Regions from separate parts of the Paenibacillus sp. 1781tsa1 genome, predicted to be linked through region 1. Evidence: riboswitches for the same ligand, from Rfam matches in the RefSeq annotation. Region 1 holds a riboswitch; the other holds the start of a gene.
The links. A riboswitch is a leader RNA that binds a small molecule or an ion and turns the genes downstream of it on or off. The one in region 1 is predicted to bind FMN.

Region 1 (16,562 bases):
TCCTTGCGGCTACACCTCGGACCACACTATTGTTTCAGGTACAACGGCTCGCATCATGACGGGTGCACAGGTTCCGGAAGGTGCAGATGCGGTAGTCATGATGGAGATGACGGAGAGCAAGGTAGAGAACGGAGAACAGTGGATTGCATTGAAACGGCACATATTGTCGGGTGCTAACATTACACCAATCGGACTGGAAGTCCAAGAGGGACAGCAATTGCTTGAAGCAGGCACGATCATCAGAGCAGGAGAGCAGTCCGTGTTAGCTACTTTTGGCATAGCAGAAGTTCCCGTATTTCAACGTCCAAAGGTGGCGATATTCGCAACAGGCACGGAATTGCTTGATGTGGATGAGCCATTACAACCAGGTCGGATTCGCAACAGTAACAGTTACATGCTGCGCTCTCTGGTCGTTGAAGCAGGTGGAGAGCCTGTGATGTACGGTTCAATTGCGGACGATGTGAATACAGCCAGGGCCAAATTGGAAGAAGCCATACAAGATAATGATATCGTAGTGACCACAGGTGGTGTATCTGTCGGGGATTATGATATTATGGGCGAACTTGTGCTGGAAGAACATGTGGAGATGTTGTTTAACAAAGTGACGATGCGACCAGGCAGTGTAACCACAGCTGCTGTGTATAAAGATAAATTACTTTTTGCACTTTCGGGTAATCCGGGGGCATGTTTTGTGGGTTTTTGTCTCTTTGTACATCCAACCATTCGTTCTATGCAGGCGGATGCTCATCCTTATTTGGAAGAATGGACTGCAATTTTGGAAGAAGAATACACGAAAGTGAACAATTTTACACGGTTCGTACGTGGACGCACAGAGATCCGCAACGGAATGGTGTACGCTATACCGGCTGCTGCCCGTGTAGATGAATCCAGTGTGATGATCACTATTAAGGACAGTGATTGCCTGATTGTTGTTCCGCCTGAGAAAAAAGGTATTCCTGCGGGTGAGCAGGTACGTATTCTCAAACTGCCCACAGGTCATGTGAGGTAGTTGATAGATGACTACAATGAGTGATACCAAGCCACATATCATACAGATTGTCGGATACAAAAACACGGGCAAGACAACCCTGACAACCGCGTTGATCGGACACTTTTCTTCCATGGGACTTAAGGTAGCAGCGATTAAGCATGATGGACACGATCATTTTGAGATGGATCAACAAGGAACGGATTCGTATCAATTTGGGGAGGCAGGGGCCGCGGCTGTGGTTGTCATGTCAGAGAAACGTACTGCGATTATGGAACGAAAAGCAACCAGGCTGGAGGATATGTTAAGTCATCTGTCCGGGTATGATTGGATTGTTATTGAAGGATTCAAGGATGCTTCTTATTCCAAATTCGTGATGGTTCGAGAAGAGAAGGATCTGACTTTGGTTGATCAGCTTGAAGGGGTAGTGGGGATAATCTCATGGTTATCTTTAGAGCAATTTAAGGAGCGGAGCATCGTAAGCGATATGGCTTGGTACTCCGTTCATGAAACGCAGGAGATAGCCAAATCGTTGTTAGAGATGGTGCAAAGCGAATGAGTAGGCTACGTGGGTAAGGTAAGAGAGATTATAAAACGTAATATTTATTATGTAAACCTAAATTGTTTATAGTGTTACATCGGATCTAGATTATTTTTATATTATCAGGAGAATCCATCAAAAAAGCAGCAGACCTTTCTCGGATCAAAATCCTTGATGCGGTGTGCTGCTTTTATCTTGTTAGAGAGGTTACATCCCGTCGTCAGTACGACGTTCGATGGCTTCGGACATCGTTTTGTCGGTAAGGTGAGCATAGATCTCGGTTGTTTCCGTAGAAGCATGTCCAAGCTGCTCCTTGGTTTTGTAGATATCATTTTGCAAATAATAGTCGGTTGCGAATGAATGTCGTAATTTGTGCACGGTCAAGTATGGTTTGCCAAAACGTTTGGCATATTTCATAATCATGGCCTGGATCGCTCTTTTGGTCATTCGGCTTCCTTCTGAATCTCCGTTACGCAAAGCAATGAACAGACCTTTCTCTCGCTTGGGCGTACGATAACGTGATTGCCGTAAGTTCATATAGGTCGCGAGTTCGTCCTTGGCCTGTTCCCTGAAATAAACGGGTGTTTTGTACGTCTCATCATTATTACCTTTGCGATATACATACAGGAGTTTGTTGTTCAGATCGAGGTCATCGACGTTCAGGTTCACAACTTCCGATACCCGTAAACCTGAATTGAGTATCAGGCTGGCGATGCAGGCGTCCCGTTCTTTGTTCAGCTCATGGGAATACAGTGCCTGTTTGTTCTTCTCCATATCGACAGCGTAACCTTCAAGGATATAGCCGATAAATTCTAGCAGTTCCTCTTCCTCCAGAATTTTACCTTTGAGTTTGGCAGCGGTGTCCTTGGGTTTATGGGTACGTTTGATCTCGATTTTGGCCATAATGTTCCGCTTCAGCAAAGGGTAAAAGTCTTCATCTTCCGCAATCTGGCTCAGGTAATGAAAAAGGGAGCGAAGGGAAGAGAGTTTGCGAGAGACGGTAATTCTGGAATTGGTTCCTTCCCGTTTGGTTGTGAGAAATAACCGATAGGCGGTAACCGAATCCATGCGCAGGACTTCCAGTTCATTCAAAGTTACTTCTTTATTAGAGCTTGCCTCGGACAGCCCTTCTGCTCGCAACCAACCGAAGAAAGCTTCATAATCTCTCAGATATTCGAGCAGGGTTGAAGGGGACAAGTCAGGTAGCTTGTAGTCCATGAATTGCTGAACGAACCAAGGCATGGAAGGTAGTTTTTCATCCAGCTTGCATCGATCAATCTCTTTTTGCACGTTGGTCAAGTTCGACACCTCCATGTGAAAAACATATAAAATTAATATTCAATCTAATCCTATTCTATGCTCTAGTGTACCATAATTTACATGCTCACAGCCTGTTCACCGAAGTAGGCAGTATATTGATGGGATGCTTCCTTGCCCTTCGGCACGTAAACCTTTAAAGTAATCAGTATACGTAGAGCAGAGGAGGTGAACCGGATGAATATGAAAATAGAGCTGGTTCCCCGCGAACGCAGTCAGGTGATTCGGCATTTAATGCAATTTTATCTATATGATTTTACCAAATATCTGAATATTGATGTGGACAGTAACGGTATTTTTCCTGAATATCCCGGTCTGGAGGCATTCTGGACAGAAGAAGACCGCAAGTTTCCTTTTTTGATTTCAAGTGATGGGGCACCTGCAGGGTTTGCTCTGGTGGAGAAATTGGAACCTGGAAGTAAGGATAACGACTACTATTTGACTGAGTTTTTTGTGATGCAAAAATATCGGCGCAGTGGTGTGGGTACTCGGGCAGCCTATGAATTGTTTAGACGTTTCCCAGGGAGATGGAAAGTGACCCAGGTTCGTAACAATGTCATTGCGCAGGCGTTCTGGCGTAAAATTATAGGAGATTATACGGGAGGCCGTTTTCGAGAGAAGTTCCATCCGGAACTGGGCAATCCAAGCCAGTATTTTGTAACCTGATCCCAATCGGGATTTACCTACATATAAAACATTTGCTTAAATGAACAATTTAATGAAGGAGTGAGTGACATGAACGTACCCACATTCCATCTCGATGGACAGACAGCATTGGTGACAGGTGCAGGGAGAGGGATCGGAAAAGCAATTGCGATTGGACTTGCCCAGTCAGGCAGTGACGTTGTACTTGTATCCCGAACAATGAAAGAAATAGAGGAGACAGCTGCTTACATTTATGAACAGACAGGGCGTAAAGCGCTCGCTCTAACTGCGGATGTGACATCAAGAGAACAAATGGAAGAGACGTTTCAAGAGGCGATCTCGGAGATGGGTAGTCTGGACATACTGGTGAATAACGCAGGTATGAACATACGGACACCAGCACTTGAAGTTACGGACGAGCAGTGGGAGACCATCATGCAGACAAACTTAAAATCGGCTTTCTTTGCTTCGCAATTGGCGGGTCAGCATATGAAGGAGCGCGAGGGTGGGAAGATCATCAATATCTCTTCGGTAGGCGGCCACACAGCTCTTCGAACAGGGGTCGTATATGGCGCGACCAAAGCTGCATTGATTCATATGACCAAAGTTCTTGCATTGGAATGGGGGAAATATGGAATCCGTGTTAATTCAGTAGGACCATGGTATTTCCGAACACCGCTGACCGAAAAACTGCTGGATGATCCCCAGTATTTGCAGGAAATTGTAAGTCGTACACCGCTACAGCGAGTGGGAGAACTGGAAGAAGTGGTAGGGCCGGTTGTGTTCCTGGCATCAGATGCAGCGGGATATATAACGGGTCAAACGTTGTTGGTTGACGGTGGAATGTCCATTTATGGTTTCTAAATAAATGAAGTTGGGTGCAGTCTGGAAAAGTGGGTGGCTTAACCAACTCATGGGTAATAACATATGGGAAGTTATCTGTATTTCTATTTATCTGTACCCAATTCACTGAACTTGGAGGACGATAACCATGGAACTACGTAATTACGGAAACACGGGCATGAAGGTAAGTACACTTGGATTTGGCGGAGCGGAAATAGGCAAAAATGTATCCAAAACGGATGTAGCGACATTGTTGAATAGTGCCCTCGATGCCGGATTAAACGTGATTGACACGGCTGAATGTTACGGTGACAGCGAGGAATTAATCGGTGAGGTGCTGTCCCATCGGCGTGACGACTACTATTTGTTCACCAAATGTGGACATGCTGCCGGGATCGAAGGTCCGGATTGGGATGCCAAAGTACTGGAGCAAACGATTGACCGTAGTTTGAAACGGTTGAAAACGGACTATGTGGATGTTATCCATTTGCATAGCTGTTCTGAAGAAGTTCTTCGACAAGGAGCAGTAATTGAAGTACTGCAACGTGCCAAGGAAGCAGGAAAGACCAGATTTATCGGATATAGTGGGGATACAACAGATGCGCTGTATGCGATTCAGACCGGAGTATTTGATAGCCTGGAGACTTCATTAAATATCGCAGATCAGGAAGCAATTGATCTTACGTTGCCTGAGGCAAGAAAACGAAACATGGGTGTAATCGCGAAAAGACCAATTGCCAATGCGGCCTGGACGTATGAAACACTTTCGGAAGAGGCTTATCCATTTATATACTGGAAGCGCTTAAGTGAACTTAACTATGGTTTTCTGGGTGAAGATGCTCAGGCAGCGGTAGAAACAGCACTGCGTTTCACGCTAAGTACCGAAGGCGTAGATACGGCTATTGTAGGAACAGCCAAGCCCAATCGCTGGCAGCAAAATGCCGACCTTGTGGCTAAAGGGCCACTACCACAGAAATTATATGATGAGATTAGAGCACGATGGAAAGAAATCGCCGGAGCAGATTGGACTGGCCGGACTTAATATAATGCATATATTTTAGGGAGTCGCCATTATGGCGGCTCTTTTTATACCCAACATAAAATATTTTCAACATATGAAAAATTCACAACAGCATTCGGAACAGAGGCTGAGAAAAATTTTAGGGAATCATGGCTAAACGTAAGCCAAGTCCGATAACCGATGAAAAAGGAAAAATTCCAGGAAGTAGCCCTTCTTACAAACGACTAAATTTATAAAAAACAACGAAGCTTTTGAGATCATAAGAAAAATAGCAAGTCTTCGTTCGATATGAATGAAACAACGACTTTATTATATTATTTCAACATATGAAAAATTCACAATAGAAAGATCATTCTCTCACTTTAGTTACCATATCACATAAAGTTTCGTTAACGCTCCGACATGTTTAAAAGGAAAACCACTCCAAGCGATAGAAGTCAACAACATTTTTTTTCGGATTTTAAATAGGATTGAGAATATCCTTCGGAATGATGCCTAAAAGTATATAGCTTAAATTCCTCATCAGAATAAATTAAACATATTAAATATTATGTAAACTAATAATAATTCTTTTGGTAATACGGACATAAAACCTCCATGACCTGTAAATCGTAAGGGGAACAGGTTGAAGGAGGAGCTTCATGAAAAGTCAGCAACACCGTAAAAAAGACAACGATAAACTAAGTTGGGTCAGCCTGTCTTTATTTGGCGCGGGTTGCACACTGGGAACTGGATTTTTTCTAGGAACCAGTCTCGCAATTCATTGGGCCGGCATATCCGTGCTTATATTGTTGGTGCTGGCGGCGGCAGGTACTTACTTTGTATTTGGTGCGCTGGCACAGATGACCGCAGATGATCCAAAGGAAGGTGCTTTTCGAACGTATGCAGGCGAAGCATTCGGACCTTGGGCTGGTTTTGGTAGTGGATGGATGTACTGGTTCTCTGAAATGCTCATCATGGGCAGCTCATTAACGGCACTTGGGCTGTTCTCTCAATTCTGGTTTCCCAAGTTTCCGCTTTGGGCATTTGTTGCGATCTATGCCGCTATAGGTCTGTTCATTGCTGCACTGGGAGCGAAGGGATTAACCAAAACGGAGAATATTCTTGCTGTAATCAAACTTGCTGCAACGGTTGCATTTATAGCTATAGCAGGAGCAGCTTGTCTGGGTTGGTTACCTGTAAAAGTGACGCCTGAACAATTAAAGAATGAATGGTTCCCTCATGGAGGTAAAGGAGTATGGACCGGTTTCATCTATGCATTCTTTGCTTTTGCCGGGATCGAGGTCATGGGCTTGATGGCAGCCAACCTTAAAGAGCCAAAAGATGCAGTGAAATCAGGTCGAGTAATGTTATTATCGGTGAGTACACTCTATGTGATTGCCATTGCGTTGATCCTGTTTCTTGTGCCTTCAGCTCAGTTGACCCCGGATGAAAGTCCTTTGGTCAAAGCCATGTCAACCATTGGCTTAACCGTAGTCGTGCACATTCTCAACGGAATTCTGATTATTGCCGGATTCTCGACGATGGTGGCTTCGCTATATGCCATTACGTCCATGTTGGTGAAACTCGCAGAAGATGGAGATGCACCTAAGCTGTTTACGAAGACCTGGGGGAAAAAGGACATGCCACTTCAGGCATTGTGTTGCACAGCGGCCGGATTACTCCTGTCTACGTTGATGGCATTATGGATGCCCAAAAGCCTTTTTGAATATGTGACGACAGCCGGTAGTCTGGTGTTGATGTATACATGGCTACTTATCTGCATCACATACATTAAGAAATTGAAGCCTGTGAAGTGGAATCGCATCAAAGTATGGATTGCCATGGTATTAATTGTGGCCGCTGTGGCCGGAACAGCGATGGAAAAAGCCAGCAGAACGGGTCTGCTGGCAAGCGTGGGACTTGTGGTGTTCCTTGGGATCATCACATATATTGTTCACAAAGTACGTGGCTCCAAATCGGCGCAATCTTCACCCTCCAGACCTTAAGCAACTTTCACGGAGGTTACCCAATATATGAAGAGTACGTAATAAGTGCTTAGGATTATTTCGTCAACTTGCCCAAAGCTTGCTTCATCCGCATGAATGGACATTTGGAAGGTGTCTGCTCATCATCAGGCAAAAAATATTGTTTCCATTCCAGATTATCCTGCTGACCATACCACATCAGTGAAGGGTGAGCAGGTACAGCATCATACGCGGCGAGACGTTTGCGGATTAAGGTTTTCATTTTACGGCCAAGAGGGGTGTTGTCATTAATGGATTCGAATACCCACCGCGGTTGAAAAGCAAACATGAGATAAGGAAAATGTCGGCTGGCTCGGAGTTTATGTGCTGGAGTCGCACAGAAACAAAAATATGGCTCACCCCCAAAGCAAAACTCCCAAGACGAATCATGAGGGTCAGTTGAAATATGTTCCGGCCAAGGCTCGGTATCGTGTGAACTTACCCGATTAAGCATTTGCCAGAATAAGGTCTGATATTGCTCCACCGTTGTGTGATCTTTCAGATCACTTGGCGTCTCACAGATCACGACCATGGAAGCATAATGACCGGTGTCTCTGGAGACAGGACCATATTGTCTAAGCAGATCGGCCATATCTTCAGCAGCATGTTCTGATCGGGGGTCACACGTAAAGCCATATCTCAAATGTCCTGACAGAAATCCCATTCGTCCTGGTACACATGGATACGTATTATTTTCATCGGCAATCATATCTGCAAATTGCGAATAAGCGTCCTGCTGCCAAGATGGAAGACGCTCATATAAACTATTTATTTCGTCGGCACTATACAGCTCCGCCATTGATTCCCAACTCCATTCCACATGATACCGTTACAGTATTAATGTGGGGGAAGTTGGGTGACTGTCCAGCCTGATTTTATTGTCAGAAAAAAATGGAGCGCACAGCTTCGTACCCGAAATACAAACCAAATCCGATCAGGCAAATTCCTGAAATGATGGAGATCCAGCGCAATACATTCTCACTGCTATGTTTGTGGAATCGACTGGCCATGCCAGCCATAATGACATCCCACACCAGGATACCGATGAATATGCCTGAACTGTAGAGCAACAAATGAGCGGTGTCCGTATGCTTGACAGTTGTCGCGAGAATAGAGCCATAGATCCCAAGCCAGAACAAAATATTCAGTGGATTGGACAGAGCCATCAAAAAGCCGGATATAAAGGATTTTCGAACAGTGGCTTCCGCAGTAGATGTACCGTGAATCCCCTGTTTCAGCTTCGAGAGCGTTTCCACTCCCGTGTAAATCAGAATAAAACTGCCAAATGACCAGAGAAAAGAGCGCATGAACGGCGTGTCCAGAAAATGGGCAACTCCAAAATAAATCAGCAGCATATACACCAAGTCTGCAAACATAGCTCCGAGTCCTAGAATCCAGGCATGCATGAATCCATGTCGAGCTCCACGGTCCAGTTGAGCAGCATTAATCGGACCGATTGGAGCGGACAATGATATTCCCAGAATAATATAACTGAACAGTACAGACATAAATACGTTCACTCCTTAACGGGTTCGACGAATTGTACCAGTCGTCACAGAAAATGGGTACAAGTCATCGTATTCCCGCAAGGAGTGAATTAGAACAGCTGCTTTTTATCATAGTGCGTCAAGGCTTGTTATTCTGTTAAAGTTCCACATCCAATTGGATTGGGGTGCAGTTGTAGCCGTTGCATGAGCTTTCTTCACAAGGGCAAGCGGAGAGCCCGATCGTGAGATCCATTAATGCCTCCATCTCGATATAATCACCTGCACGAGAATCGGGAGCTACAACATCAATCTTACCTTCACTGTCTACAACCGACTTCATAAACAGATTAAAGGGATAGTGTTGATCCGGCGGTAAGATTCCGAAGGGTTCCAGTGCCGTGTTCAGATTGTGATAACAACTGGCGTGGTCCTTTTTATCGTATAACACCTCATACATTTCTGGACGACAAGCTGAGTTGAAGAAATCATGAACCCCAACGGTGTCACGGACAATCTTGAGTAATGGTTGATATTGATTGGAATACACAAATTGTCCCGGTTTAATTCGGTAAGTACGTAATACGTCCATGGTCACACCGGGGTCCAAGCGATGGTTAGCATCTGTAGCATCGTATGCCACAAAATCAATAACTTGCTGTCCCTCCAGATCCGTTATGCGTAATAAGGAACCTTTGCTTACTTTCAGAGCATATCCCGTTTTGGCAGGGATACGATAAGACTGTTTATGGCGCTGATTCGTATTCATCCGTCACATTCCTCCGCTACTTTTTGCTTTCAGTATGCGGAACAGATGAAGTTTTCATGCTGGGAATAGTGGATTACCTTTCATCCCGATCCAGAGATCTGATTGTTCAAGCTGTGCAGCCAGATGTAATAACCAATCTTCACGTCCCTTGGTTGCCATCACTTGTACACCCATTGGCAAACCTCCAGGTGTGATATGCAGAGGTATACTTATCGCAGGCTGGCCAGTCAGATTCGCAAGCTGGGTGAAAGGTGTATACGTAAGACTGGGCTCAAACATTTCATAGATGAGTTGTTGCTGCTGGGTCTTGTCCAACTCACTAATCCGCATCAGATTACGGATCTGTTCGTCATGAGGTGTTAGTTCCCCAATCTTAGGCGCAGGAAAAGCATTAACAGGTGTGACGTAGAAGTCATAACGCTCAAACAAGGTGGACATCTGAGCTGCGGCTACATCCCATTCAGCTAAGCTATGTACAAATTCCGCGGCGGACACCTTTTTGCCAGCTTCAGCCAGAACCCAGGATTCAATCTCCATATCATCGGAGGTCAGAGCGCGGCCCATGGATCGTTCCATGGTAGAAATCATCGCGGCCATCTCTCCACTGTTCATCATGTAATAGTTCTCCATCAATCTAACTCCGTTGACTGGACTCAGCTTTTCTTCAACATAATGACCTTGTTCTTCCAACCAGCGAACGAGCTTGAATACAGACTCTTTGGCTTCTGCACTGACGGGTGTACCTACAGGCGAATCCGTTGTGTATGCAATTTTCAGTTTGCGTTGATGTGGATAGCTCATATCTGCCAAGTAACTGCCCGGAAAGAGTGGCGCATGAAACGCAGCTTCAGGCTGTATGACTTGTAAGGTATCAAGCAATGCAGCACTGTCCCGAACCGAGCGAGAGAGGGCGAAATCAATCGATGCGCCTTGCCATTGACGACCAACTCCCGGTCCTACAGGTGTGCGCCCACGAGTTGGCTTCAATCCAAACAGTCCGCTAAAGGAAGCCGGGATACGAATCGAACCGCCTCCGTCACTGGCTCCGGCCAGAGGAACAATACCCGAAGCTACAGCGGCAGCGGCACCACCGCTTGATCCACCTGGAGAGTGATTGATATTCCAGGGATTGCGACTTGGACCATGGAGGCGGGGCTCCGTAATATTTTTCAAGCCAAACTCGGGCGTATTCGTATGTCCTATGATGAGAAAACCCGCATCACGGAGTCTAGTGACAAAGTTGGAATTACGTAATGCCCGATGCTCGCTGAACAGACGGGAGCCTGAAGTGAGAAATTCACCTTCCAAGGATTGAGAGATATCTTTCAGGAGCAGGGGCACACCGGCAAAAGGTTGTTCTCCAGGGCGAACTAAACTGGCTTCCTCCCGTGCGCGATTTTCATATGTACGAATAACTGCATTAAGTTGCGGATTCACTTCTTCAAGGCGTGCAAACGCCGCTTCCAGCAATTCAACCGGGGATACTTCCCGGGATCGAATCAGTTCAGCCAAACCTACGGCGTCGTGTGAGGTATATGAGAATGAAGACATTATGATCGTTCCTCTCTGAATATAATTCATCTGTTTATTCCATATGTCATCGTACCACCGGATTAGACAAAAGACAAAACATAGAAGAGACGTAGTGCGATGATTTGCATATTCGGTATGAGGTCGAATGGAAAAGAGGGAGGAGTTGCGATATCAAAATAAAGCAGAGGGTTAATAGCCATATTACTCATTGAGAAAATGATCGTGTAATATTAATGGAATGGAAATGAAAAAACCATTGCTCATCTAATACGATGTACAATGGTTTTATTTTAAAATTCGATTATTGATTTATATGTGATGCTAGGATATTACCTTACTCTGTTCGCAGCTTTGGTGCCGCATCCGCCGCAGTTGATGATCGTTCCTGCTGTTTGGAAATGGCAAAGAGGGCAACCCAGATTAAGATAAAACCAAGCAGCTGCTCCCATGTAATTAGCGTACGGAAAGCAATCCAGTTCACCAACACACCTGCCATCGGGAAGCTGAGTTCTGCAAGAGTTGCAACAGAAGCTTTGGTTGACGACAGACCTTTGTAATACAACAGAAGACTGAGCAAACCTGGTAACAATGCCTGACCGAGAATGTTGAGGATCACAGCAGTCTGTTCACCCGTTCCGGACGGAAATGTCCATGCCGCACCTTCGTTCCATGTCATAAAGATCAGGAGCGGGAGCGCAACGACAAAGCGAAGGGAGGTGACGGTTTCGTAACGCGCCTGTCCCAGCATCAATCGTCCCATAACGGTTGAACCTCCCCATAAGGCAGCAGCACCAAGGGATAACAAGCTTCCAGCATGAATCCAGTTGTCCCAGTTACCTAATGGCAATGTGAAGCCAAATGTAAGCAGGTACGTTCCTGCTAATGCGATGAAGAACAATCCACCGAAGCGACGTGGCAACGTTTCTTTCAATAACAGTTTAGCCAGCACGATAGCGAAGAGTGGTTGCATTTTTTGCAATAAAAGCACCGTGTTCGGATCATTATGCGTAAGTGCCATGGTGAACAACACCGTTGCGAGTGCTGAACCACCCCATGAGATAAAGATCACGGCAATCCAGTGGCGAGCGCGCAGGTTTTTCAGATCAGCCCGAAATTTCCACAGCACAGGAATGGCAATCAGACTGACAATGATATGTTCCACCAGTACAATCTGCGTGGATGTCATCGTGTTTAGCAAAATAATGCGGAAGAGTGGGTCGACACCCCATAAGGCGGCGCCTAGAACTACAAGCCAGAATCCGGTATTACTTCGCTCCTTGCGGTAAACAGGTGATGCTGCTGATGTCTTTTCCATATTCAGGACTCCTTCGTCAGAACACGGAATCTTCAGTTGGCAAAATCGACAAAAGCCCCCGTTTCGGTATATACCAAATAAACGGGGGCTCATCCAAGGACATGCGTCAGGAAAGAGGCCTTTCCATGAACGGCATGTCAATGTGTTGATCTTCTCTCATCCGGACTGTACCGTCGGCCTTGGATTCACACCAAGTCAGTCGCTAAATGTCCTTCTTTAAGAACAAATAGCGAGTCGCGGGCTGGTTCCGAAGAACATCACCGCCGGTTGGGAATTGCACCCTACCCCGAAGATCCTATTCAATTATATAGTGTGTTGAACAAGCTGTAACATTAATAAGTTCATCTTATTCCTGTAAGCGCTAGCAGTTCAAGCATTTTTTTTAGAAAACGATTTTCCAGCTTCCTTGCTGTCTGCGAAGGAGCACGATCTGACCTGCGTGATAGGCATCGTGAAGGATCCAGCGGGCAAGTTCGTGTGCCCATTTCTCTTTGGAGTCCATATAAGCAGCTTCAAGTTCTGACTCTTCGAGTGCAGCTAATTGATCTCGCAATTGTTGGGCTAATCGAGTTGTACTCTTCATCAGTGTATTCCATCCGTCTTCATCCGTTGCATCTCCAGGATTGCCAAACGTGTATTCATTGGAGTCTACAGCAGGGAGGGTAGGCTCTTTACCTTGCATGCGACATAATAAGCGATGATTGTAATAATACATATGGTTAACCAACTGCCAGATGCTTAATCCTCCTGCGGGTGGAATCCAGGCGGCTTGCTCTGCTGTAAGACCTTCCAAAGACTTCGACAAAGGTACAATCCAATTGCATTGATCCCATGTATCATCCTTTTGAATAAGTAACACATCTAGTGCTGTTGTTTTCGTCATTGTCGTTTCCTCCTTAAGTATCATTGTGATGTATGATGTAACTAGCTAAAACTGATTAATGAGGTTACACTTAATATAACACATCAAAGACAGAATGTAACCATCTTTATTGAATTAAGATAGTTACACTAAACGGAGGTAAACATGGACAGACTTTGGACTGATTTTGTAAACAGCGATTATCACGACTGGCGTGGGGGAGATCGATCGGAGGACAGGCTCGGGAAGGCGAACTGGCAGCAAGACTTTCTGGATCGATGGCAACTTAACGCCTCGGTTCCTGCATCTCCAGAAGATGAGTTCTCGATGAGAAATTTCAGAAATGAATTGATGGCTCTTGGAGCCCGCGTGTCTTCAGGAGCATTATTAACGGATTTAGAAAAACAATGGTTGAACGGTGTTATGGAAAAAGGGCATGTGAGAAGAACATTGACTACAATTGATCAGGAACTGAAACTCCAACTGGTAGCTGTGGAAGCTCATTGGCATCAGGTGATGGCTGAGGTAGCTGCTGACTTTGCTACGACTTTGGTGGAGGGAGAAGCGGGCAGGATTCGAATCTGTGATAATTCGGATTGTCGCTGGATGTTCTATGATGATACCCGAAGCAGAACACAGAAGTACTGTGATGATAAGATGTGTGGCAATCTGATGAAGGTTAGAAGATTTCGGGCAAAACGCAAATTCCAAAATTGATAAATACTAACAATAACTATATAATGTATATATACTAGCGAAAAAATAGTCAGAAGCAGTACAGATTTGTAAGCAGGATGTGATCGTCTTTCAAACCAAAATAGATGGGAGATGTGTCTTGTGCGGACAAGTTATCTGTTGAAAAATGGCTGTGTGTTGTCGATGGATGCTAAAATTGGACAGTATAAGAGGGCGGACGTTCTGATTCAGGATTCACTGATCATGGCAATCCAGCCCGACCTGGATATTCCGGATGCGGAGATCATTGATGCTTCATCGATGATTATTATGCCTGGGCTGGTGGACACGCATCGGCATATGTGGGAATCACTTGTCAAAACAGCGGGAACCAACTGGTCGTTACCAGTTTATTTGCAAAATCTCTATTATGGTGCGATGGGAAGCAAGCTCCGCCCACAAGATAGTTATATTGCCAACCTGCTCGGTTCCTTGGAAGCGCTTAACGCAGGAGTGACGACAGTAATGGATTGGAGCATGCCGTATTCCCCTGACCATACGGATGAACTGATTCGTGGACTTCAGGATGCTGGCATTCGGGCAGTATTTGCTCATGGAGTTCCTGGTGAGACGAACTACTGGAACCGAGATAGTCAACTGACATATTCAAATGATGTGCGAAGAGTCAAAGAACGTTATTTTTCATCACGGGATCAATTGCTTACTTATGGGCTTGCCATTCGTGGTCCGGAGTTCAGTCATTGGGATACAACGGTGAAAGAGATCGAACTAGCACAAGAACTGGATGCGATCTGTTCCATGCATGCCGGATTTGGCAGTTGGGGATCTGTGGATCGGTCTATTAGTCACATGTACGAAGCGGGACTATTAAGTCCACGAGTGAATATCGTTCATGGTAACACCATGGGCATGGATGAATACAAAATGCTGGCAGATAGCGGTGCTTCCTTGTCGGTCACACCTGAAGTTGAAATGATGATGGGGCATGGATATCCGGCCACCGGCTATTTTCTTGAACATGGGGGAACCCCTACACTAGGTGTAGATGTTGTAACGTCTACAGGCGGAGATATGTTCTCACAGATGAAGTTTGCACTTCAGGCTGAACGATCCAGAGCCAACGAACAACTTTTGCAGCAGGGTGAGATGCCAGGTGAATTGAACTTGCAGTCCAGCCAAGTACTGAGATTTGCAACTTCGGCTGGTGCACAAGCATTGGGATTAGAGCAGAAGGTCGGTACATTGACCCCGGGAAAAGAAGCAGATCTGATCATGATTCGTACTACGGATCTGAATCTGTTCCCCGTCCATGATCCAATCGGCGCTGTCGTTCAGTTCGCCAATCCATCCAATGTGGATACCGTGTTTGTGGCAGGTCGCCTTGTGAAGCGAGAGGGTAAGTTGTTGCATGTTGATTTGGACGCTATTCGTCATACAGCGATGCAGAGCCAAGAATATTTGTTATCCCAATACCGGATGTCGGACGCGGAGAGAATTGCTTTTTCCTAATTCGCTTTTTCATAAAAACCAGAAATAGTTACTTCGTATTTTCATATACACCTCTAGCTGTATAAAGAGGAAAGGAAGAGCCATATCATGCGATGTGGCTCTTTTACATGCCTTCATATCGTCGAATTAGACAGGATAAGGGAGGAAGGGACAGCGGAAAAAGACGAAAAAAGCTCTCATTCTCTTGCCTTCATATAACAAGGTAATTTAGTTGTTTTTTATAGAAAATAAGGCTACTAAAAACTGCGCATAATATAAATTATACGCAGTTTAGTTTTAAATCGATTTTCATATTCAACCCCGTGCAACAGTTCATGATAATTTTCGCGAAAAAAGAACAAAATAAGAGATCCTTAAAAATAAATTTAACCAAGCAACGCGATAACGTGTAGAATTCGATAGGTTTTTATAGGTGATCGATAAGATAGAACAAATGACTTTTTCATAGAACAGATGGGAAACCATTTAATCTCTGCTACATCCATAGCACATTCAAGATTCATGACGAGAGGAACATGACTATGCGTGAGAATGAACATCGATCTTCATTATTTCGTAAAAAACCAATTGCGTCGGAGGGCGATAACAGCAGTGCATTAAAACGGGCGCTCGGTCCCTTGGACTTAACCACACTTGGGGTGGGCGCTATTATTGGTACCGGGATTTTTGTGCTGACCGGTGTAGCTGCCGCAACGTATGCTGGCCCGGGTCTTGTACTGTCATTTTTGCTGGCAGGTATCATATGTGCCTTCGCTGCATTGTGTTACTCGGAGTTTGCCTCAAGCATACCGGCATCGGGTAGTGCGTACACGTATAGTTATACGGCTTTTGGCGAAGTGATTGCCTGGATTCTGGGATGGGATCTGATATTGGAATATGGATTCGCGAGTGCGGCGGTAGCCAGCGGATGGTCTGGATATTTCCAAACGTTGTTATCCGGATTCGGTTTGGAGTTACCCCATGCGCTAACGAGTGCGTTCAGCCCGGAAAAGGGAACCTATTTTGACATCACGGCTGCGGTCATTACTCTAAT
Region 2 (16,562 bases), 560 kb from region 1:
AATAATATCAACCTTGTCCATGCTGTCTACTTCCAACTGTAAAGGAATCTCTGTTCCAATCAGCTGTTGGTTAATTGCATCCTGCTGAAACCGTTGTTTATCAATCTGCTTCGCAAAATAAAGATATTGTATCCCTTCTTCCGGCAGATTCGGTCCCTTAATGAGAAAGAGAAAAGCAGGTGCATTAGGTGAAGGCGATTTTGATTTGGGCTGTCCATTCTCATCCAATCCAAAGTCCATGAACTTTTCCTTTACAGTCAGTTCATAAGGACCCGCTTCAAATGTTTTTTGGGTATCGACCATATCAATCTTAATCGCCCCATATACTTCACCAGTCTTTGTATTGACCAGATCCGGCGTTACGGACCGAATGGTGGGTGTTAGATCATAATCAAACTGATATGCTTTCAGACCGTTATAATTTAATGGATGATTCACACGAACATCATGTCTAGCCACCTCAGCTAATTGAGGTTTTTTCGAAAGATCCGAACAATCTGCTGTACATTCATATAAAACAACTTTTGTTTCGAACAGTTTTGGAACGGTCTTATTCAGGTTACGGAATTGCTCAGGTACTTCTTCCTCACTGTAAAATTCAACATTAAACTGTTCATTTTTCAGATACATCGACGTATTCGGGATCTTTTTAATCTCACCTTCCGGAAAAGCAACATGCTCATCCAGATTCAGGCCAGGCAGCCCTCGTGCGAGCACCGCCAGCAGAAATATAATGAGTCCAATATGGATGACATATGGGCCCCATCGACTGAATCGCTGTTTCTCGGCGAGCAAAGCATCACCCTGGGTGTGCACTCGGTAGCCTTTCTTTTTAAGCGGCGTAACCGCTTTCTTAATCCAGTCTTCTGGTGCCTCTTCGATAGATCCTTGGTACACCAGACGCTGTCTCGTCAGAAATTGCGTATGTTTACGTATTTTCTGTTTATTCAGTGCTTTGTAGAGCGGTAGGACGCGATCCAGACTGCATATCACCAATGATGCACCAATCAGCACCAACAGCAAGATAAACCACCAGGATTCGTATGTATGGGATAAACCCAACAGATAATAGATATGACCCAACTGTCCGTATGTTTCTTTGTAATACACGGAAGGATCAATATTTAAAAATGTACTTTCTTGCGGATAGATCGTACCAAGCATAGAGCCTACAAGCGTGAAAACAATCATATAGACAGCAATTTTGACGGATGAAAAAAAGTTCCATATGCGGTCAATGATGTTGGGATTACTGCGCTGTGAACGACGCGCCATGCCATCATAACGCATTTCCAGCACTTCATTCGATTTAGCTTCAGACTCCAGTATCGGTTTCCCACATGCTTCACATAGTACAGTGCCAACCGGATTCTGGTGTCCGCACTCACATTTGGTATTTTGGAACACGAATAGACCTCCTGTCAGGGCTGCTTCGCCAGTTGCGAAATTTGAGCGTCAAGTGTGTCCAAATCAAGTTGCCCGATATGAATGGTAGAGATTTTGCCCGTGTCGGATACAAAGAACGTCGTTGGCATCGGAGAGATCCCGAAATCACGAACCGAGTTTTTCTCACGGTCTAACATGATTGGAAATGTAACCCCAACCTGCCGAACAAAATTATCCACGGTCATCTGGTCTTCTCCAACATTAATTCCGACAAACTGTACTCCTTGGTTCTTCCATTTGTCCGCTTGCGCCTGAAGTGCAGGCATCTCTTTAACACAAGGTTCACACCAGGTGCCCCAGAAATTGATCACCATTGCTTTTCCTTTGTACTCATCAGACGTATGAACTTGACCATCCAGGCCCAGCAGTTCAAAAGAAGGAGACTTGTCCCCTTCCTTTGGCTTGCCATTCGAGCCGGATACCGATGTGGTAATCGCATATCCGCCCAACACCAGGATCAATAACAAAATGACGATTTGCACCGTTCTTCTTGATTTCCCCATGTGCTGCTCCCCTTTTTAGTGACTCTAACACTCGCATATCATTGAACTAAGGACAACTGTGAACATCCTATGAACAATTATAGCGAATTTCGTCACAAAACTGCGGCGGTTTTATGAAAATTATGTGTCCTCACATTACCTTTTTTTCATTTTTCTGGCTGGTTCTGATTGTGCGAGAGTAATCAGGTTGTTAACTTCTTCTTTGGTCAGATTACGCGTCAAACCACGTTTCAGGTTTTGTAGCAAAATGCCACCAAACGAAATCCGTTTCAACCGGGTTACCGGATGGTTGATCGCCTCGAACATGCGTCTAACCTGACGGTTACGCCCTTCATAGATCGTAATGGAGATCACCGACTCATTGGCCGCTGTATCCACATCTTTGTACTCCACCTCTGCAGGAGCCGTCATGCCGTCATCCAGCATAATGCCTGTCTTCAACTTCTCCAGAGCTGTACCATGCGGCACACCTTTGACCGTTGCGTGATACGTTTTGGGTACGTGATGCTTCGGATGCGTCAACAAATGTGCAAACTCACCATCATTGGTCAGAATCAATAAGCCCTCTGTGTCATAGTCCAGACGACCCACAGGGTATACACGTTCCTTAACACCTTTCAGGTAGTCGGATACAATTTTCCGACCTTCCGGGTCAGATGCACTTGTGATTACGCCTTTTGGCTTGTTCAACATCAAGTACACTTTTTTCTCACTGCGGATCGGTTTTCCATTAACCGTAATCATATCCTCTTCGGGGTTCGCTTTCGTACCCAGTTCGGTTACGACCTCCCCGTTAACTTCTACTTTGCCGGACAGGATTAGTTCCTCGCTCTTGCGGCGGGATGCAATGCCTGCCTGTGCGATAATTTTTTGTAATCTTTCCATGTTTGTCATGTCACCTCACACTAATGATACCCATCACGCAAGGAAATCACAAGGATAATCCAAGGATTTTGTAAACTGACGACACGAATCTCCATTTTAGGCTACCTTCCCCTTTGAGACTGACGCAAAAAAAGCCTACCTTTACACTACCTGTTCATCACAGATGGGGTAAAGATAAGCCTTTTCATCAAACCATTTAATTGGAAACTTTGCCGGCAACCGCAACCTGTTTTTTGGCAGGCGTAGCGCTGGCTTTAATGAAAGACTGTAATGTTTTGGAAGTAATATAATAGGTACGTCCACCGTACACAAATGTCATCATACCAATGACCCGGTTGTTCTGATCCAGAACAGGGCCACCTGAATTACCTTGTGCCATGGATTTCACAATACTGCCGATTCCCTTTTTACCCGGAACATCCGAGGCTTGGGAACTGAACACTCTGCTTTTGGCTATCGTATTGTAGGTTGAAGGAAAATCTTCATCCAGGATGACCAGATCACCAGCAGGATTTTTGGGGAATCCAATCGTATAGACAACCTGGTTATCCCTCGCGTTTGCAAATGTGACCGGTTGGGCGTCTATTTCCTTGTCCAGCTTCAGCAGCGCCATGTCTGTCACCGGATCTGTCTTAATAATCTTTGCCTTTACAGGCTTTCCTAAGGAACCTGGACTCGCAACAGTCAGTGTGCCTTCATCACCATCAGACAGTTCAGCAAAACTCTGAACAACATGGTAATTCGTGAGCACTTCATCCTTCGAGATCAGTATCGAGGTACCAACATCATAATATACCATATCGGGTTCATCCTGCTTGATCAAACGTACATTCACGACTGGAAAAGAATCCGCTGTGACTGCCATTTGTGCACGCAGCTGTTTGTCGAAGTAACCTGTAAAATGTATCGTCTGAACGGCTTGAGCCGCTGCCAGCCCCGTTGACCCTGCGAGCATTGCAATGGCAAGCACACCTGACATTCCGACACGGAGCATTCGTCTCCAACTCTTCTGCATGTCTCACTCTCCTCCGCTATTATTCTAGCATATCTAATATATCGGAAGGAAAGGAGATATCTTTTAACCAAAAACGAGCAAACAAATGGCGAGGGCAGCAATAAAACCAACGACATCGGAAAACAACCCTACTTTAAGTGCGTACCGACCGTTCCTTATGCCTACAGCCCCAAAATAGACAGTTAGCACATATAACGTGGTATCTGTACTTCCCTGAATTGTAGATGCCATGCGTCCAATCATGGAGTCAGGGCCATGGGTTTTGATCAGATCGGTTGTAAACGCCAGGGAGCCTGTCCCAGTCAAAGGACGCAGTATTCCGAGTGGCAATACTTCGCCTGGGACACCCATCCAGGATACCAACGGAGCTAACAAACTAATCACAAAATCCAGTGCACCCGAGGCACGAAATACGCTGATTGCGACCATCATGCCCACGAGATGCGGAATAATACTGATTGCAGTAGAGAATCCATCCTTGGCCCCATCAACAAAGGATTCGTAAACCGGGACCTTTTTGGTAAACGCATATAATGGAACAAACGCGATAATAACCGGGATGGCCCAGACGGAGATCCAGTTGATGAAGGTTAACAAAGGTGCTCATCCTTTCATGCCGGGATTGCCACTTTTCTGTATACGCGGCGGTTTATGTAAAGCCCTATTTCGATACCAACGATCGGCGATTATAGCAGCAAGTGTAGCAATAATGGTAGCCATCAATGTTGTTCCCACGATCTCTGTAGCATTGGCGGAATGATAGTTTAAGCGGATGGCAATCAGCGTTGTCGGAATAATGGTAATGCTGGCCGTATTCAGAGCCAGTAAGGTGCACATGGCTGGAGAAGCTGTTTGTTTATCCGGATTAAGCTCCTGCAGCTGTTGCATGGCTTTGATTCCCATTGGTGTAGCCGCATTTCCTAGCCCCAGCAGATTGGCACTCATATTGGAGAGAATATAACCCATCGCCGGATGATTTTTGGGCACATCGGGGAACAGGAAGCCTACAATGGGACCGAGCAGCTTAGCAATCCGAGCCAGGAGACCGGCATCCTCAGCCATTTTCATCATGCCCATCCAGAACACAAGCACACTGATCAGTCCAAAACAGACTGTAACTCCCGTTGCCGCGCCATCAAAAGCGGCTTGCGTGACCACCTCAATATTGCCGTTGATGGCTGCAAAAGCAAATCCGATTAAGATCATAAGCAGCCAAATTAAATTGATCAATGGTTATACCCTCCCTTCAACGATGGTTCAACTAAGGAGACAACAGGTGACTTAATACGGCACGCCACGCAGCTGCCCAGGAAGAGACTTCTCCGATGCCACCCAGCGTTGACTCGGCTGTCTTCGGTTCCGGAGGAATAAAACTACCTTTGCGATACACCGGAATCGAGCCAACAAGTTTACCATCAAGTTGCATATCGATGCGTCCTGCCAATCCAAACGTAGGGTCTGTCGATTGTTTATTCCCTTCCGTTTCCGACTGGGCGCGATTTTCGTGCAGAATCAACTTTTTGGTCAATGAACTTTTCTCACTCTCAGCAAGTGGATACCAAAATCCCCGGCCTGTAACGACATCTGTATTTTGCACAGGCTGCTCTTGCTTAGCAATCTCTACCAATGGGAAATATTCAAACCCAAAATCAAGCATTCGAGCATGATCATTCCAATCATTTCCATCATTCAGCGTTACCGCGGCGAGCTGTTGTCCATTGCGTGTAGCCGAGCTGACCAAACATCTGAAAGCTTTCTTTGTATAGCCCGTTTTCACGCCATCTGCACCTTCATACATCCGCAGCATTTTATTTTTGTTGTGCCAGGAGTATTCCCAGCTTTCATTGGGGTTCGGTGCGGATTTGTCCTCCGTGGCTACGATGCGTTTGAACACCGGGTTGTGCAACGCGTAGGCAGTTAATCTGGCCAAGTCATTGGCTGTAGAATAATGACCTTCTGCATCCAGTCCATGAGGGTTCATAAAGTGGGAATGTGTCAGACCAATTTGCTCTGCCTTTTTGTTCATTAATAGCACAAATCCTTCTTCCGAACCCCCCACATGCTCCGCAATCGCAGAAGCCGCGTCATTGCCTGAACGGAGCATTAGCCCGTACAACATGTTCTCGAGTGTCATCTCCTCACCTAACTTCAGATAAAGAGACGATCCTTCTTTGGCAAAAGCCGTGGGAGACACTTTCACTTTCTCATCCAGCTTGCTGTGTTCGATCGCTACGATCGCCGTCATGATTTTGGTCAAGCTGGCAATTCGCAGTTCCTTATCCCCATCCTTGCTGTATAAGATCCGGCCTGATGTGACATCAATGAGAGCAGCGCTTTGCGCATGTGTAGACGGACCTTGAATTGTTGCTTGGGCTTGAGTAACCCCTAAGGAAGACAGCAAGAAGACAGGGATAAGCATACATGCAAGGACTTTCGTTATTTTTCGCATCAATTCATTCCTCCGGGTCACTTGGAATCTTGTACTATCTTATGTTCGGACAACTTGGAGTATGTCCCATAGGGCAAAAACAGCAAAAATCCCTCACGCTAATGCGGGAGGGATCATGACGAAATGATTCAGCTATAGGTTGATGGATCTGGTGTAACCGGCGGCACATCTGTTGTATTCGTTTGTGTTGTACTACGTTGGAACATACCTTGAATTCTGTCCAGAACATAAGGGGTAGAGTCAATGAGCTTCTCAAAGAGATGTGTGGAGTTATCGAGTGGTACAATGTGTACCCCCTGTTTACCTACCACCAGGAACGCAATAGGACGTATGGATACACCTCCGCCACTACCGCCACCAAATGGAGAAGCTACTTTTGCTGAACTGGCATGTTCAGTAGAGGTATTCGTAGCACCACTTTTGCCACTACTTTCTCCATTGACGTGAAAATCACTACCACCGGCAGCAAATCCGAATCCCACCTTACTGATTGGCAGAATCACGGTACCATCCGGTGTTTCGACTGCATCGCCAACAATTGTATTGACATCCACCATGGCCTTGATATTCTCCATTGCGGTTTCCATTAAGCCTTGAATTGGATGATCTGACATTTTAATTCCCTCCAGTTTCAATGTAAGCTTGGTTTGATCTAACCATATCATCCCCAAACTTGAAGGGACTTATGTAAATAAGCAATTGAAGTATACTATGCGTTACTCCAACCCCACATTTTCAAAAACAGACCTGATCTGATGGGAACTTATTGTACTGTCCCACTAAGCTTTTGCTTTTGCTTTTGCTTCTCCTTACGCTTGCGGCGCTGTTCTTGAAGAAGCTTGAGCCACATCCGCCATCCGCCTTCGACTTGGAGCACACGGGTTAGCAGTGTAACTCCAGCGATCAAAAGAGCTGTAATCCGCATCTTTACTCTGCAATCGAGATCTGTTCTGAACTCCATTTCGTCTGACCACACCGGCATCACCTGAAGCACGGGTGTATCATCGAAACGGATCTGATAGGTGAGAAAACCAATAATGATGGACTTGATACTCCACACCCAGCCCGTCAGCACCGCTGTGTATGCTGCATCGCCAACCCCGATGTGGGTAGACCAGGACAGTTGAGTCATATGCACATGCGTGAGTGTTTGCTTGAGCCACAGCTTGAGTGCATCGGTCGCCCTTAGCATAATCTTTACATCTTTGGCCCACTTCTTGACTTTACGCTTGTTAACCCGCTCACTCCCCTGTGCCTCCCCTCTGGAATGATTCATGGACTGTTCGGTCTTGACCAGAAAACCTTCCTTCATATTGCGAAAAACAATACTCGGGATCTCATAGTTAATCCGCACAATTCCATAGAGAATACGTACATTAATATTGGCGTAATCATCACTTTTATGTTTACTGAATGTAAAATGTACATGAACATTTGAGATGAGGACTGCGGCAATCAGCAATGCGAACAATAAACCGATTCCTCCAAGCCAAATCCACACAGGCCTTACCTCCAAGCCCTCAATTCTTTTCTCGTCTAGTATGGCACTCTGGATAGGAAAAAATTCACGTCTGACCTAAAAATCCCATTTCATATTTGTATGGATACTGTTCTATTCACCATTTATCTAAAACAATGCACAAAAAAACCGACTCCACTGATGGTGTCGGTTAGTATGAACTTGCAATTTAAAGTGAAGAGTCCGTATTATCATCTTCGTTGTCAATTTGACTCGCATCCTCTGTCAGATCAGCACTTTCCGGTTCCAGTTGTTGCAAATCCAGTTTGTTGAATAACAGTTGTGTCTCTTCCTCCAGGTTCTCCGAATCTTCGAACAAGCCTGGTTCCGGAAGGTCTTTAATTGAAGCCAGTCCGAAATAATCCAGGAATGACTTGGTCGTTCCATACAGAATTGGTCGTCCGATCGCCTCAGCTCGTCCCACTTCAATGATCAGATCCTTATTCACAAGTGTATGAATAGCCCGCTCCGATTTTACACCGCGAATCTCCTCAATCTCAACCCGGGTAATCGGCTGCCGGTACGCCACGATGGCCAACGTCTCCAGAGCCGCCTGGGATAAGGAAGTCCGTGCTGGAGAGTACGCCAATTTCTCAAAATACACAGCATGCTCAGGCAAGGTGCCCAACTGAACTACGCCAGCGATCTTTAGAATCTGTACGCCTCGACCCTGCTGTGAAAATTCACGAATCATCTCCTCAATCGCGTCCGTTACAAGTTCCACGCGCTGGTCCACGATCTCGGCAATTTGTTTGATACTTAGACCCTCTTCTCCGGACAAAAACAGCAGGCCTTCAATAATTGATTTCAATTTCGGAAAATCCATGATTCTTTGTTTCCCCTCTCCACTCCATAACGATATCCTCAAACATCCGTTCCTGATAACAGACAATCTGCTTCATCTTCATCAGTTCCAGCACCGCCAGAAAAGTGACAACAATCTCATGGCGATAGATATGCTCGTCCATCAATTTGGAGAATAACAGTCTTCCTCCCGGCCCCATACTTTCCAAAGCGCCGATGACATCCCGTATCCGGTCCTTAACCGAAATTTCATCCCGTTTGATCCGGGTTACGGTTGTACGCTTCTCAGCCTTGCGTAAAGCCTTCTGAAATGCTGCAATCAGGTCTGAGGTGTGTAATCCTTCAACCGGATTCGATTGGGCTTCTACGGGCATATAGGGCCGCAGATCCTCGGGCTCTTTGGAAAATATAAGGCTGCGTTCCCACTCCCGTTCATGAAGATGTCGCGCAATTCCCTTGTACTTGCGATATTCTATCAGACGTGCAATCAGCTCTGCACGTGGATCATAATCTTCTTCTTCCATAAAATCATAATCCTCGAAGTCTTCAATTACCGGTGGTTTGGGCAGTAAAAGTTTGCTCTTGATCGACAGCAGTGTTGCTGCCATGACCAGAAATTCACTCGTAATATCCAGTTCCAGTTCCTGCATCGAATGCAAATACGCCATGTATTGATCGGTAATATCGCTGATGGGAATATCCTGGATATGAATTTCAGCCTTATCAATCAGATGAAGCAGCAGATCCAAAGGCCCTTCAAAAGTCTCCAGTTTGTATGTAACTACCGTCACTAGACGAATCCTCCCGCCAGAAAAATACAAAACCCTGCCAAGCCGTCCGAATCCGGTCTCCCGTCTTCGTCTGCGCATAGCAGGGCACTACTATTAAATAAGCACTATTTTAGCTGTTTCGTCAAGTTTGCCATTTCAATTGCCGCCGTAGCTGCATCCCAACCTTTGTTACCCGCCTTGGTTCCGGCACGTTCAATCGCTTGTTCAATATTTTCTGTCGTAACCAATCCGAAGATCGTAGGCACGCCAGTTTTCAGGTTAATTGCTGCTACCCCTTTAGCCATCTCGTTGCACACATAATCGTAATGCGTAGTTGATCCACGAATGACTGTTCCCAGGGTAATTACCGCATCATATTTGCCGCTCTCCGCCATTTTCTGCGCAATCAGAGGGATTTCGAACGCTCCTGGAACCCAGGCTACATCCACTTCATCATCCTGCACACCGTGACGTTTGAATGCATCGAGCGCTGCGCTAAGCAATTTACTGGTGATAAATTCGTTGAAACGTCCAACGACAACTCCATATCTGGATCCTTCTGATACTAAATGTCCTTCAAAAAATTGTGGCATTCAAGTCATCTCCCTAACGGTATAATGTAATGTAAGTAACGGAAATCCCTAATTAATCTCTTCCATAAATTACATGGTGAACGTTGTTCATCTAAAATATATTTACTGTTCGTTCTGCTCGATATCATCAAACTTGAGCATATGTCCCAGCTTGGCTTGCTTCGTATGAAGATACACCGTATTGTCCTCGTTCTCTTCCATCTGGATCGCAACACGCTCCACAACTTCAAGTCCATATCCTTCAAGACCTTTAATTTTACGAGGATTGTTCGTTAACAGTCTGATCTGACGAACCCCAAGGTCTTTCAGAATTTGGGCGCCAATCCCGTAATCACGCAAGTCGGCAGCAAATCCCAGCTTCAGGTTTGCATCCACGGTATCCACACCTTCCTCTTGCAGCTTGTAGGCTTTGAGTTTGTTGATTAGTCCAATGCCCCGACCTTCCTGTCTCATATAGAGCAGTACGCCGTTTCCTTCCTCGTGAATCTGTTTGAGTGCCGCATCAAACTGAGGACCACAGTCACAACGATGGGAATGGAATACATCGCCAGTCAAACATTCAGAGTGCACACGTACAAGTACGGGTTTGGAACCATCTATTTCACCTTTAACCAAAGCCACATGCTCCTTGTTATCCACAGCGTTTGTATAAGCCACCGCTTGAAACTCACCAAAGTCCGTTGGCATACGTACAGCCACTTCACGCTGAACCAGCTGCTCTTTTTCGTTACGGTAACGAATCATGTCTTGAATACTGATCAGCTTCAGATCATGTTTGCGGGCAATCTCCTGCAGATCCGGAAGTCTGGCCATTGTGCCATCTTCCTTAATCACTTCACAGATAACGCCTGCGGGATACGAACCACACATAATGGCCAAATCTACCGCCGCTTCTGTGTGCCCGGCACGACGAAGTACGCCGCCGTCTTTTGCAATGAGTGGGAACATGTGACCAGGCTTACGGAAGTCCCCGGCTTTCGCCTCAGGATCGATCAGACCTTTCACGGTTATAGAGCGTTCATGTGCCGAGATACCTGTGGTCGTATCTTTGTGATCCACAGAGACGGTGAAAGCTGTTCCATGGAAATCCGTATTTTGTTGAACCATCGGTTTCAGGTTAAGTTCGTCCGCACGTTGTTGTGTAATCGGAACACAGACCAGCCCTCTACCTTCAGTAATCATGAAATTAATGACTTCAGGTGTCGCCTTTTCGGCCAAAGCGATAAAATCGCCTTCATTCTCCCGATCTTCATCATCCACAACAATGACGGGTTTACCACGCATGAGATCATATATGGCTTCTTCTATCGTGTTCAGAATGGATTGTTCTGACATTGGTCCACCTCCAGTTTATTTCTGTTCTCTTTCTATGCAAATCCGTGATTGGAGAGGAAATCTTCACTGATGCTGCGCGGCTTGCCAGCACCAGTCTCCCGATGTCCTCTCCCATACTGGAGCAGATGATCCACATATTTACCCAAAATATCGCATTCGATATTAATGGTATCCCCTGTCTTTTTCACATTTAGTACAGTTTCACCAATGGTATGCGGGATAATGGAAACCGTGAATGAGGTATCCGATGTATGGACAACGGTCAAGCTAATGCCATCCAGTGTAACCGATCCTTTGGGGATCAGATATTTGAACAACTGGTGATCATCCGGCTTGATCTCAAACACAATCGCATTCTGATCACGTGTTATACTGCCAATCACTCCAGTACCATCGACGTGGCCCTGAACGATATGTCCACCAAAACGACCGCCTGATTGCATGGCCCGCTCCAGATTAACTTTACTGCCAGATTGCAGCTGACTGAGATTGGTATGGCGATACGTTTCAGGCATTACATCGGCGGTAAAACCTCCACCTTCCAGCGTTGTCGCAGTTAAACATACTCCGTTCACTGCTACACTATCACCAATCTTCAGATCGTCCATGATGGCGGAAGCTCCGATATTCAGGACCATCGCTTCGCCTTTCCGACTAATACGCCGGATCTGACCAACTTCTTCCACCAAACCGGTAAACATGCTGCCGCCTCCCTTGTTTAATATATATAGAACCAACTTACTATTTTAAAATTCATTTATTTATTCAGGCCACACTGGAATACCGCCAATGCTGATATTATCTCCAACTTGTTCGATCTCCAACTGATTCAATTGAATTGCCTGATTCATACGTTCCACACCCTCGAAGCGGAAGCTGCCAGGTGTATCATAACCGCCTACAATCTTAGGAGCGATAAACATGAGCAGTCGATCGACCAACCGTGCCTCCAGCATGGCTCCATTCAAGGTGCCCCCACCTTCAAGCAAAATCGAACCAATCTCACGCTCACCCAACTTGCTAAGTCCGCTTAACAGATCCACGCGTGGTCCAGGACCACAGCGGATAATTTCAACACCATAGGCTTCCAAACGTTCAGCAGCTTCAGGACTCGCTTCGTCTGTTGTCAATACCCATGTTGGAGCTAGTCCATCCTTAACCATTTTGGCACCTACTGGAAGACGCAACTTGGAATCCACTACGATACGTACCGGGCTGATGCCTTCCACTTGCAAGCGGGTTGTAAGCTCCGGATTATCCGCGATCACCGTTTCGACACCAACCATAATGCCTTGGTGACGATGACGAAGGGCATGCACAATCTCACGAGCGGACTCGTTGGAGATCCACTTGCTGTCTCCGCTGCGAGTAGCAATTTTTCCATCCAAGGTAGTAGCCGTCTTCAGTGTCACGAAAGGGAGACCCGTTGTAATAAATTTAATGAATTTTTCATTCATGCGTCTTCCACGCTCACGCAGTACGCCAACTTCAACTTCAATGCCTTGTTGACGAAGCATGCTTATACCTCTGCCGGATACTTGCGGATTTGGATCTTCACAACATACCACAACACGTTTTACCTTTTCATGAATCAGGCGTTCACTGCAAGGCGGCGTCTTGCCATAATGACTGCAGGGCTCAAGTGTAACGTATACCGTACTGCCTTCTGCATCGCTGCCTGCCATGTTCAGTGCATGCACCTCCGCATGACCGGTTCCACGTTTCAGATGGCTCCCCAGACCTACAATACGACCCTCTTTCACAACTACACATCCAACAACCGGATTAATTCCCGTCTGTCCCTGTGCTCGTTCCGCCATATCTAGTGCCAGTGCCATATAAAATTCATCATTGATCATTTCCAAATCCGTTCACCCCGCGGTTTAAAGTCTTGTTTATTAAAAAATCCCCGTCGAACAACCGTTCGATGGGGATGATGAGAGACAAATGTCAACAACAGGAGTCAAATGGATACAGCACGCCAACACTTTGCCCAAAACTTCATTTCGGGCAAATGAAAATAGACACATACCTTAATCAACATCAATTACAGGTAAAGAGCTTTTTATAGTGTGGCATATGTATGGAACTGTCCGGCGTAACCGGATCTTCCCTGCACAGTGCAAGACATTACAAATCGTGACTGTACAGCAACTCCTGCTGAATGCAAACCTGTTAGGTCTGCACCTCTCCTTCTCCCATCCAGACTATACTGTCGGTTCTGGAATTACACCAGATCAGCCATCTGCCACAGGCAGACAGGTCACGGACTTTGCATCAAGTGCTGGACATGTGTCCTTACACTTCCTGCATCACCGCCGGTAGGGAATTGCACCCTGCCCTGAAGGATTGCTTTCGTTATTAATTGGATGTTAGCACTTTAATGCCAAAAAATCAATTGTTTTTTGTTCCTTTTTGTCACATACTAACTTTTAATAAGCTAAGATACAGCAAAAAAACCGCATCTCACTAAGAGACACGATTTTAGTTTACATCCTTCTCAGTTCCATCACAGCATTCTACATATCAGGAAAACACCAACGCACCATATGCTTCAAATCTTTGGCATTGTGAAATGGTAAGCGGTCAGGTTCTGGCAGCGGCGAACTGGGAAGCGGAATACCTCTCGCAACTCTTCTGACCCAACTTGTGGAATCGATCGCGATAGCCGAGCATTGCCAGCGTCCAGTCGTTCTCGGTCGAAACGTTCCCTGCAAATCGGCTTTTCCCGGCATGTCAGGAAAGACACCATCGAGATATTCAACGATGACACGTTTGTCTCTGACTTCATGACAATATACTGTCACCCATACGCCTTCCCGGACCCGAACAGCATACACATCTCCAGACTGTACCTCCCCGGTACCTGCATCAGGAGATGCCTTGGGCACTTTGCCACGAACACTTCTCTTTTTCTCCAATGCCCCTAAGATTGTGTCCTTTACAGTTGGATTCTCTTCAGGCTTATCCGCAAGAGATATATTCGTCAGATCAAAATCATGGAATATCTTGTTCAGGTTGTTCTCATTGATTCCGACAGATGAGTCCCACCACGCGAGAGGCGCCTGTACCTCAACCCGCACATTGGGGCGCTCGTCACGCTGTATGTAAGTAGTGTATTCTGTGATCATTCCGGGATGTTCCGGCGTATCCAGTATGCCAATCAGAGCTAATGTCTCAAGCAAGTCACGGTATGCATATTCCTTTTGTGTAGGCAAAAGACGTTCCTTCTTGAGTGCTATTGCTGCTTTGCTGTAGCGTGTTTTCGGAGGTAATTCGCGCAGCACCGTTAACACCGCACGGAGTGTCCAGCGGTCGTACTCATTTGGTATTGGAAGCCCCTGCGCGGCAGCTAGCTCTCGAAGTGCCAGTACTTGTCCAAAGGGATCACCATCCAAAGGTGTTCCATTGGTCATGCGCCAATACCATTGCAACGTCGTGTCGGTTGCTTGGTCTACGCTTAATCCACAGATCTTACAAGTACTCGAAGATGGATATGGCGTGTGTTCATGGCTTGGCATACCGCTTGCAATAAGCTTGCCCGTAAGCAGCGAGCGCCAGATCATGGGTGCTGACCACAAAGAAGAAACAAAGGCCTGTGCTGCTTCATTAATCGTCCATTGATTTGCAAGTTGTTTCAGCTCAGTGATCGTTTCATCATGCCCCGGACGTACAAATCGGTTCGGTTCATGCCCTGCTGCCTCAAGCCCTTCTCGCTCCTGTGCGGATATACGATCTGGAACGACATGTCGCGATGCCTGCAGTTCTTCGTCCCACAACGTGCGATCACTGTAAATTTGTTTTAACAAGCTTAGCTGAGTAACGATATCCAAGGTTCATTCATCCTTTCCAATCATCGATTTCGAATATGTGTCATATGAAAAATAAAAAAAGTGCTTCTATAAAAGAAGCACTTCATGTTTGGATCCAGTTAAGCTGAAGGTATTAAGCTTCTACAACTTCAACAGTTTCCATTTTGTCTTTACCTTCCAAAGCGTCCACGAACTCCATACCTTTAGTTACTTTACCAAATACAGTATGTTGTCCATCCAAATGTGGTTGCGGTTGGTAGCAGATGTAGAACTGGCTTCCACCTGTGTTACGGCCAGCATGTGCCATAGCAAGTGTTCCGCGCTCATGTTTGTTCGGGTTAATTTCACAGTTGATTGTGTAACCTGGGCCACCTGCACCGGTACCGTTAGGGCATCCGCCTTGAGCTACGAAGCCCGGGATAACGCGGTGGAATGTAAGACCATTGTAGAAACCGGAGTTAGCCAGTTTCTCAAAGTTTGCTACTGTGTTGGGAGCTTCTTGATCGAACAGATCGATCAGAACTTCTCCGCCGTTTGCCAATTTAATTTTCGCTTGTTTCGCCATATGTAAATGACTCCTTTCGTATTGACCATCGTTAATGGTGCCAGAACGCATGACCCTGGGTCAAGCATTACAGCACTTTTCTTAGTGTACACCGAAAATGACTGGATCGCAAAAAAAACGGCAACTTTTTTCACAATTTAGTCCGAATACGTAAAAAGCAGACGAAAAAGGAAGTTCCCTTTTCATCTGCTTCAATTATAGAATCCCTATATCCTGAATAATGCAGAAACGCATTATCTTTTGACGAATTAGCGAGTTACTGGCTGTTTGCCAATGCGCGCTGGTACCAGGTCATTCTGAATGATATCTTGATACGTCTCACGGCGTACTACGACATCTCCTTGACCGTCTTTGACAAACACAACAGCCGGACGACGAATCCGGTTGTAGTTGCTAGCCATGGAGTAGTTATACGCGCCTGTGCAAGCTACAGCGAGCAAATCACCACTTTCCACTTTTGGCAGATCCAGATCCCAGATCAACATATCGCCACTCTCACAGCATTTACCCGCAACAGATACCGTTTCCTGAGCAGCCTCATTCGCACGGTTGGCTAGCACAGCTTCGTACTTGGATTCATACAAAGCAGGACGTGGGTTATCGGTCATACCACCATCAACGGCAACGTATTTACGCACGCCTGGAATGTCTTTGCTTGTTCCAACGGTATACAGCGTTGTTCCCGCTTCACCCACGATGCTGCGGCCTGGTTCAACCCAGATCTCAGGTACGGCATAGCCAATTTGGGCAAAATGATTTTTAACTGCGTCTGTAATAGCCTTCACGTATTGCGCAACTTCAAGCGGCGTATCTCCGTCGATATAACGGATTCCGAATCCACCACCAAGGTTAACCACTTTGAAAGC

Region 2: it holds a riboswitch for FMN, as region 1 does, so the genes downstream of both, ribD (bifunctional diaminohydroxyphosphoribosylaminopyrimidine deaminase/5-amino-6-(5-phosphoribosylamino)uracil reductase RibD) here and NKT06_RS17390 (DMT family transporter) in region 1, are expected to answer to the same signal.

What each region holds. Positions count from the first base shown of each region.
Region 1 is NZ_JAMYWY010000001.1:3,962,157-3,978,718, reverse strand. Features, by position in the region: gene NKT06_RS17445 (molybdopterin molybdotransferase MoeA) at 1-1,009, shown strand, start outside; gene mobB (molybdopterin-guanine dinucleotide biosynthesis protein B) at 1,017-1,547, shown strand; gene xerS (tyrosine recombinase XerS) at 1,737-2,843, opposite strand; gene NKT06_RS17430 (GNAT family N-acetyltransferase) at 3,024-3,512, shown strand; gene NKT06_RS17425 (SDR family NAD(P)-dependent oxidoreductase) at 3,582-4,355, shown strand; gene NKT06_RS17420 (aldo/keto reductase) at 4,483-5,376, shown strand; gene NKT06_RS17415 (amino acid permease) at 5,997-7,343, shown strand; gene NKT06_RS17410 (YqcI/YcgG family protein) at 7,399-8,160, opposite strand; gene NKT06_RS17405 (LysE family translocator) at 8,243-8,869, opposite strand; gene NKT06_RS17400 (DUF1989 domain-containing protein) at 9,006-9,614, opposite strand; gene NKT06_RS17395 (amidase) at 9,669-11,165, opposite strand; gene NKT06_RS17390 (DMT family transporter) at 11,482-12,462, opposite strand; FMN riboswitch at 12,607-12,760, opposite strand; gene NKT06_RS17385 (DinB family protein) at 12,845-13,345, opposite strand; gene NKT06_RS17380 (CGNR zinc finger domain-containing protein) at 13,490-14,041, shown strand; gene NKT06_RS17375 (amidohydrolase family protein) at 14,162-15,529, shown strand; gene bcaP (branched-chain amino acid transporter BcaP) at 16,051-16,562, shown strand, end outside.
Region 2 is NZ_JAMYWY010000001.1:4,525,402-4,541,963, forward strand. Features, by position in the region: gene resB (cytochrome c biogenesis protein ResB) at 1-1,407, opposite strand, end outside; gene NKT06_RS20395 (redoxin family protein) at 1,422-1,949, opposite strand; gene NKT06_RS20400 (pseudouridine synthase) at 2,085-2,834, opposite strand; gene NKT06_RS20405 (S1 family peptidase) at 3,031-3,849, opposite strand; gene NKT06_RS20410 (spore maturation protein) at 3,913-4,446, opposite strand; gene NKT06_RS20415 (nucleoside recognition domain-containing protein) at 4,453-5,079, opposite strand; gene NKT06_RS20420 (D-alanyl-D-alanine carboxypeptidase family protein) at 5,111-6,298, opposite strand; gene ytfJ (GerW family sporulation protein) at 6,427-6,912, opposite strand; gene NKT06_RS31940 (DUF2953 domain-containing protein) at 7,062-7,799, opposite strand; gene scpB (SMC-Scp complex subunit ScpB) at 7,987-8,643, opposite strand; gene NKT06_RS20440 (segregation and condensation protein A) at 8,612-9,412, opposite strand; gene ribH (6,7-dimethyl-8-ribityllumazine synthase) at 9,517-9,984, opposite strand; gene NKT06_RS20450 (bifunctional 3,4-dihydroxy-2-butanone-4-phosphate synthase/GTP cyclohydrolase II) at 10,087-11,319, opposite strand; gene ribE (riboflavin synthase) at 11,352-12,020, opposite strand; gene ribD (bifunctional diaminohydroxyphosphoribosylaminopyrimidine deaminase/5-amino-6-(5-phosphoribosylamino)uracil reductase RibD) at 12,081-13,184, opposite strand; FMN riboswitch at 13,506-13,672, opposite strand; gene NKT06_RS20465 (hypothetical protein) at 13,839-15,152, opposite strand; gene NKT06_RS20470 (peptidylprolyl isomerase) at 15,265-15,696, opposite strand; gene lysA (diaminopimelate decarboxylase) at 15,945-16,562, opposite strand, start outside.